2 linked regions of the Mesorhizobium onobrychidis genome follow. Each later gene encodes a partner of the first gene's protein in a complex. Links are inferred from orthologs where the notes say so. Each region holds a gene or a part of one and is shown on either strand. Other genes may lie near its edges.

Region 1 (3,235 bases):
TCAGTTCGTCCATGGTGACATAGCCGCGCTTCTTGGCGGCCTTGATCATCTTCTTGACAGCATCGTCGGAAAGGTCGAGCAGAGGGCCATCGGTGGCGCCTTCGCGTTCGGTCTCGACCTCTTCCTTTTCTTTTGTCGCCATTCTTTATTTTCTCCAAGCGGCCAAGTATCAAGCCGCGTAAGCTGCCGTACCGGTTAAATCAGATGCGCTCGCGCTGGAACGCGCTTCCCCGGGGCAGTAACTGCATCTCTCGTTAAGTCCAGATTAACCCTGGTATCTGTGGCAGGCTGACTGCCTGTCCAGTGACCGGTACCTCACATTGCTGCATTTCCCGTCGACGCCGGCGCGGGTTAACGTTTCGAATCGTCCTGATTCCGTCATTCTGCCAGAAGGTCAAGCGCCTCTCGCATGATTCGCATGAAAAAAGCGAATCAATTACCCGACTTAAAGCGCCGCGGCTGATTTCGACGCGCAAGCACGGTCTGCACTATCACTCTTTCGTAAGCGTCGACCTACACCCGCCCAGCCCTGCCCGAAGACACGCCGAACCCTTCGATCAGCGCTTCCGTTGCTTGCACATCACGAAATTGCGCCTGGATCTCGACGAGATGCCGGTAGTTTTCGTCCGTGGGATCGCTGGCGAGCGCCGCTTCCGCCTGTTTCAGCTCCTTATGTAAGGTGCGCGCGCTGCGCTGCAAGTGGAGCGCCTGGCTGAAGGCATCGCGGGCATCGTCAAGTCCGGCTGTTTCCAGCGCCGGCCATTGCCGCGCCCGTTTGATCAGCGCCACCACGCGCGCCCAGATCTCGCCGCAGCCGGCCCGCTCGATCGTCGCGATCACCGCGTTGCGGTCGTTGGCCATGTCATGCGCCATCGCATCGAGAATGACCGCGTGCAATCGCTTCAGATCGGTGTTGGCGAGGTCGAGGAACTCGACATGCGCGAAATTCTCGTCGATCAGCACCGGATGATTGACAAGAGCTGCGATGATCGTCGCCTCGCGCACCGACATCCCCTCGCTGCCGCGCTTGACCAGCGCCGAGCGACCAAGGCTTTCGGTGATCGCGGCGCGTCCACCGGCATTGCCGCTGCGTGCGAACTGTCCGCCAGGAGCTGAGCCCTTGCCCTGAAAGCGCCCGCCGGGCCGCCCATCTTGCCGCCCCCCTTGATAACCTTGGCGCCCGCGCTGGGCGCCGAAAAAGCTTAGCACCCGCTCGCGCATTTCCTGTTGGTAGTGGTAGCGCAAGCTCTCGTCACGGATGCGGCTGGTCAGTTCGCGCAGCGTCTTTTCCAGTTCCGCCCGCCGCTCCGGCGTGTCGAAGATGCCGCCGGCCGTTTCGCGCATCCACAAAAGGTCGGCGAGCGGCCGCGCCTCGGAAAGCACGGCGCGAAACGCGTCCGGCCCTTCGGCCTTGACCAGATCGTCGGGGTCCTTGCCTTCGGGCAGAAGCGCAAAGTGCACCGAGCGGCCGGCCTGAACCGCCGGCAGCGCCATGTCGGCGGCGCGCCATGCCGCCTTCAGTCCGGCCTGGTCGCCATCGAAGCACAGCACCGGCTCGCCGGCCATCCGCCACAGGAGTTCGAGCTGATTTTCCGTCAGCGCGGTGCCGAGCGGCGCCACGACATTCTCGAAACCGGCCTGCGCCAGCGCGATCACGTCCATATAGCCCTCGACGGCGATGACCGTGCCGCCCTTGGCCAGCGCCCCCTTTCCCAGCGCTTGGCGCGCCCGGGCGAAATTATAGAGCACGTTGCCCTTGTGGAAGAGCTCGGTGTCGGGCGAATTCATGTATTTGGCGAGCGCATCGGCTGCCAGCGCCCGCCCGCCAAAGGCGATTATCTTGCCTCTGGAGTCCGGGATCGGGAACATGATGCGGTCGCGGAACCAATCGTAGGAAACCGGAACGTCGTCGCCATGGCGCACCAGCCCGCATGCCTCGATATCAGCCTTGGGCACGCCCCTGGCGGCAAGATGCTCCTTCAGCGCATTGCGGCTATCGGGCGCATAGCCGAGCCGGAACGACTGCTGCGTCGCCGGCGTCAGCCCGCGGTCGCGCAGATAGGCGCGGGCTTTTGCGCCTTCCGGCCCCTGCAGCCGCTCCTGGAAGAAGGCGGTCGCCATTTCCATGATTTCGGTCAGGCTGGCGCGTTCCTTTTCGCGCCGTTCCTCCTGGGCATCGCGCACCGGCATCGGCACGCCGGCCATGTCGGCGATCTTTTCGACTGCTTCGGGAAAGCTCATCCCGTCGAGTTCGGTGAGGAATTTGAAGTGGTCGCCGGAAACCGAGCAGCCGAAGCAATGGTAGCGGCCCTTCTTGTCCTCGCAATGGAAGGACGGGCTCTTCTCGCCATGGAAGGGACAGCACGCCCAATAATCGCCGCGCGGCGCGTTGGTCTTCTTCCTGTCCCACGCCACGCGCTGGCCGATCACCGATGAAATCGGCACGCGGTCGCGTATCTCGTCGAGAAAGGCAGGTGGAAAGCGCATCGGGAACGGCTCGTTTGTCCTCCATATAATCACGCCGGCGAAACCCGACGACTCCTAATGCGGACCATACCCGGTTTTCACAGGGCAAAAGAAGGCGACCGTTGCGGGCCGCCTTCTTACCTATTCCGGCATAGTGCCGGTCGACGTTTTGACGGTCAGTGCGCGGCGATCGCGCCGAAGATGATGCCGGAGACGACGCTGACCAAGAGATAGTCGTTGCCGACGCGGATCCATTCCTGGCCGCGGCCCGGACGACGCAGGCCATAGTGGCGATAGTCGCGGATCGGCTGGTGGCGCTTCCAGCTCGAATATTTCTGGCCGTTGCGCCAGTGGTTCCTCTTAGCGACGACTTTCTTCTTCTCCACGACGCGCTTCTTCACGTCGACATGCTTGCCGGGCTCCTTCCAGCCAATCTGGCTGTAGGTCGACCGCGGCGCGTTCGGCGCGTTCAGCGGCGCGGCCTGGCCCTGCAGCGACGTGGCAGCCAGCATCGAGACGGCGACTGCGGAAAGAATGATGCGTTTCATCACGGGGTACTCCTTGGTTGTCGATGCCCAAGCAATAGAGCCCGAAGAATGAACCGAAACTGAACATGAAAATTACGTTTTTGTAATGATTTCATATATTTAGAATAGCTAATTCAACACTCCACTCAAACCGGATCTGAAGGTGTCGCCTGCACTTGACCGCGCGGTCATCCGGAAGCCGGCCGGCAATGCAACCATATTGCGATCCATCCATTTCCGAC
Region 2 (3,283 bases), 2.7 Mb from region 1 along the record:
CCGGCGATGTCACCATCGACCTTGCCGATCTCAAGCCGGCCGAACTGGTTACCTGCGCCTATGTGCTGGACGAGATCGGACCGGCGTCGCTGCCAAAACTCATCGACCGGCTCTGGCGCCTGACCGACGACACGCTGCTGGTCGTCGAGCCGGGCACGCCGGCCGGATGGCAGCGCATCCTTGCCGTGCGCCGACAGATGATCGAGGCGGGCGCGCATGTGCTTGCGCCTTGCCCGCATGAGGCGCCCTGCCCGCTCGCGCCGCCCGACTGGTGCCATTTTTCGCGGCGGGTCGCGCGCTCGCGCCTGCACCGGCTGGCCAAAGACGCCGACGTGCCATGGGAGGACGAGAAATTCATCTACGTCGCCGCCTCCCGCCAAGCTGTTGCCGCACCGCAGGCGCGGGTGATCGCGCCGCCGAAATCGGGCTCCGGCAAGGTCCTGTTGAAACTTTGCGAAAAGGCCGGCAGTGCCGACGAGAAACTGTTCACCAAGCGCGACGGCGATGTGTTCAAGGCGGCGCGGCGGCTCGACTGGGGCGACGCGCTGCCGGAATGATTGGCAGCTATTTTCCTGTTTTGTTCTCGCCCGAGAACGGCTAGGCTCGCCATCTTGATTCGAGTCAATCAAGATTCTTTCCACCGAAAAATCTTGGCTGTGAATCGCGGGCACCAAAGCTGATTGGATGGGCACTGATGCAGATAAGTCATCACCGATTTATCCCGTTCTGATATCGAGAGACCGGGATCGAAATCGGGGACATCATGGCAGAGGCAGCACGAAAATTCGGCGTGGCGGAAACACCGCTCTATCGCGAGGCACCGAACAACATCGAAGCCGAGCAGGCGCTGCTCGGCGCCATCCTCGTCAACAACGACGCCTTCTACCGCGTCTCGGATTTCCTGAAATCCGGCCATTTCTACGAGCCACTGCATCGCAAGATCTTTGAAGTAGCCGCCGAGCTCATCCGTATGGGCAAGATAGCGACGCCGATCACGCTGAAGACCTTCCTGCCTGCCGACGAGAAGGTCGGCGACATGACGGTTGCGCAATATGTCGTGCGGCTGGCCGTCGAGGCGGTCACCGTCGTCAACGCCGCCGACTACGGCCGCGCCATCTATGATCTCGCCACGCGACGCGCGCTGATCACCGTCGGCGAAGACATGGTGAACATCGCCTATGATGCGCCAGTCGACATGTCGCCGTCCGAGCAGATCGAGGATGCCGAACGGCGCCTGTTCGAACTGGCCGAAACCGGCCGCTACGATGGCGGCTTCGAGAGTTTTTCCGATGCTTTGAAAAACGCCGTCGACATGGCGAGCGCCGCCTATATGCGCGACGGCCATCTGTCAGGTATTGCCACAGGCCTGCGTGATCTCGACCACCGCATGGGTGGACTGCAGCCATCCGACCTGATCATCATCGCCGGTCGCCCCGGCATGGGCAAGACCTCGCTTGCTACGAACATCGCGTACAACATCGCTGCCGCCTATGAGCCGGCACCACAGGCCGACGGCTCATTCAAGGCGGCCAATGGCGGCGTCGTAGGCTTCTTCTCGCTCGAAATGTCGTCGGAACAGCTCGCCACCCGTATCATTTCCGAGCAGACCGAAATCCCATCATCGAAGATTAGACGTGGCGATCTGACTGAAGCTGACTTCGGAAAGCTCGTTGCCTACACCCAAGAAAATCACAAACGCCCGCTGTTCATCGATCAAACGGGCGGTATTTCGATTGCTCAGCTCGCGGCTCGCGCCCGCCGACTTAAGCGCCAGCGCGGGTTAGATGTGATGGTCATTGATTACATCCAGCTCATGCAGGGATCGACTGCCAAAGCCTCGCAAAACCGCGTCCAGGAAATCACTGAGATTACCACCGGCTTGAAGGCGCTTGGAAAAGAACTCAATGTTCCAATTATTGCTCTTTCACAGCTTTCGCGACAAGTCGAAAGCCGGGATGACAAGCATCCTCAGCTGTCGGACTTGCGCGAATCAGGCTCAATTGAGCAAGACGCTGACGTGGTGCTCTTTGTGTATCGCGAGGAATACTACATAAAGAACAAAGAGCCTGAGAAAAACACGCCAGAGTACCTCACTTGGGAAACGAAAATGAGAGAGGTTCAAGGCAAGGCCGAGGTGATCATTGCAAAGCAGCGCCATGGCCCAACGGGCACTGTTAGCCTTGCCTTCCAGGGCGAGTTCACCCGCTTCTCCGACCTCGCCGAGGAGGATCATCTGCCGGACAGGTTTGAGTAGCCACTTGTCTGACGTCGCACTAAAGATGCGGGATAGCAGCGCTCTACGGCGCCCCCCTCTGTCCTGCCGGACATCTCCCCCACGAGGGGGGAGATTGGCCGTCACCTACGCCGGCCCCCTTTTCTGCAACGCTGAAAATTGGCGAAGCCCGACGCGCAATCCGATCTCCCCCCAAGTGGGGGAGATGTCCGGCAGGACAGAGGGGGGCGCTGTCCCGCTGCCATATCTGTCATGGGCATTTACCAAACACGACGCGGGCCACGCCTGATGGCCAAATCGCGCATCCAGTTCATCTGCCAGAATTGCGGTTCGGTGCATCAGCGCTGGGCCGGCAAATGCGATGCCTGCGGCGAGTGGAATACGCTGGTCGAGGAAGGCACGTCCGGCGGCATCGGCTCGGGTCCGGCCAACACCCGCAATGCGCGCAAGGGCCGCGCCGTGGTGCTCACGACTTTGTCCGGCGACATCGAGGACGCGCCGCGCATCGTCTCCGGCATCGGCGAACTCGACCGCGCCACCGGCGGCGGCTTCGTGCGCGGCTCGGCCCTGCTGGTCGGCGGCGATCCCGGCATCGGCAAGTCGACGCTGTTGACCCAGGCTGCCGCAGCACTGGCGTCCAAGGGCCACCGCATCGTCTACGTCTCGGGCGAAGAGGCGGTTGCCCAGATCAGGCTGCGTGCGCAGCGGCTCGGCGTCGCCGATACTCCGGTGGAGCTTGCCGCCGAAACCAATGTCGAGGACATCCTCGCCACCATTGCCGACGGCAAGCGGCCGGATTTGGTGATTCTGGATTCGATCCAGACCTTGTGGACCGACATGGCCGATTCGGCGCCCGGCACCGTCACCCAGGTGCGTGCCGCCGCCCAGGCGATGATCCGCTATGCGAAATCCACAGGCGCGGCGATCGTGCTCGTCGGTCACGTCACCAAGGAAGGCCAGATCGCCGGGCCGCGCGTCGTCGAGCATATGGTCGACGCGGTGCTCTATTTCGAGGGCGAAGGCGGCCACCACTACCGCATCCTGCGCACG

Evidence for each region.
Region 2: the proteins of dnaG (region 1) and IHQ72_RS26085 are in contact, whole or in part, in a crystal structure (PDB 2R6A), measured with the Geobacillus stearothermophilus proteins. The link is inferred for Mesorhizobium onobrychidis from one-to-one orthologs. Residues at the interface, in WP_049624496.1 of Geobacillus stearothermophilus: Lys456, Leu457, Leu458, Pro459, Ala460, Asn463, Ala464, Leu467, Leu535, Leu536, Ile537, Ala538, Gln544, Glu545, Asp548, Tyr549, His552; in WP_033016901.1 of Geobacillus stearothermophilus: Ser13, Glu15, Ala16, Gln18, Glu91, Leu92, Asp94, Ala95, Val96, Pro97, Thr98, Ala99, Ala100, Asn101, Tyr104, Tyr105, Ile108.

Annotation. Positions count from the first base shown.
Region 1 is NZ_CP062229.1:2,518,035-2,521,269, reverse strand. Bases 1-2,917 are described here. They hold dnaG (DNA primase), read right to left. Parts: upstream 2,488-2,917; coding sequence 514-2,487; downstream 1-513. Other genes in these bases: IHQ72_RS12645 (RcnB family protein), read right to left, coding at 2,643-2,917; rpoD (RNA polymerase sigma factor RpoD), read right to left, coding at 1-142. Outside these bases: more of IHQ72_RS12645, read right to left, coding at 2,918-3,014. UniProt on the Escherichia coli protein: RNA polymerase that catalyzes the synthesis of short RNA molecules used as primers for DNA polymerase during DNA replication.
Region 2 is NZ_CP062229.1:5,231,041-5,234,323, forward strand. The notes cover bases 44-3,008. They hold IHQ72_RS26085 (replicative DNA helicase), read left to right. Parts: upstream 44-763; coding sequence 764-2,254; downstream 2,255-3,008. Other genes in these bases: IHQ72_RS26080 (small ribosomal subunit Rsm22 family protein), read left to right, coding at 44-557; radA (DNA repair protein RadA), read left to right, coding at 2,522-3,008. In the rest of the region: more of IHQ72_RS26080, read left to right, coding at 1-43; more of radA, read left to right, coding at 3,009-3,283. UniProt on the Escherichia coli protein: The main replicative DNA helicase, it participates in initiation and elongation during chromosome replication. Travels ahead of the DNA replisome, separating dsDNA into templates for DNA synthesis.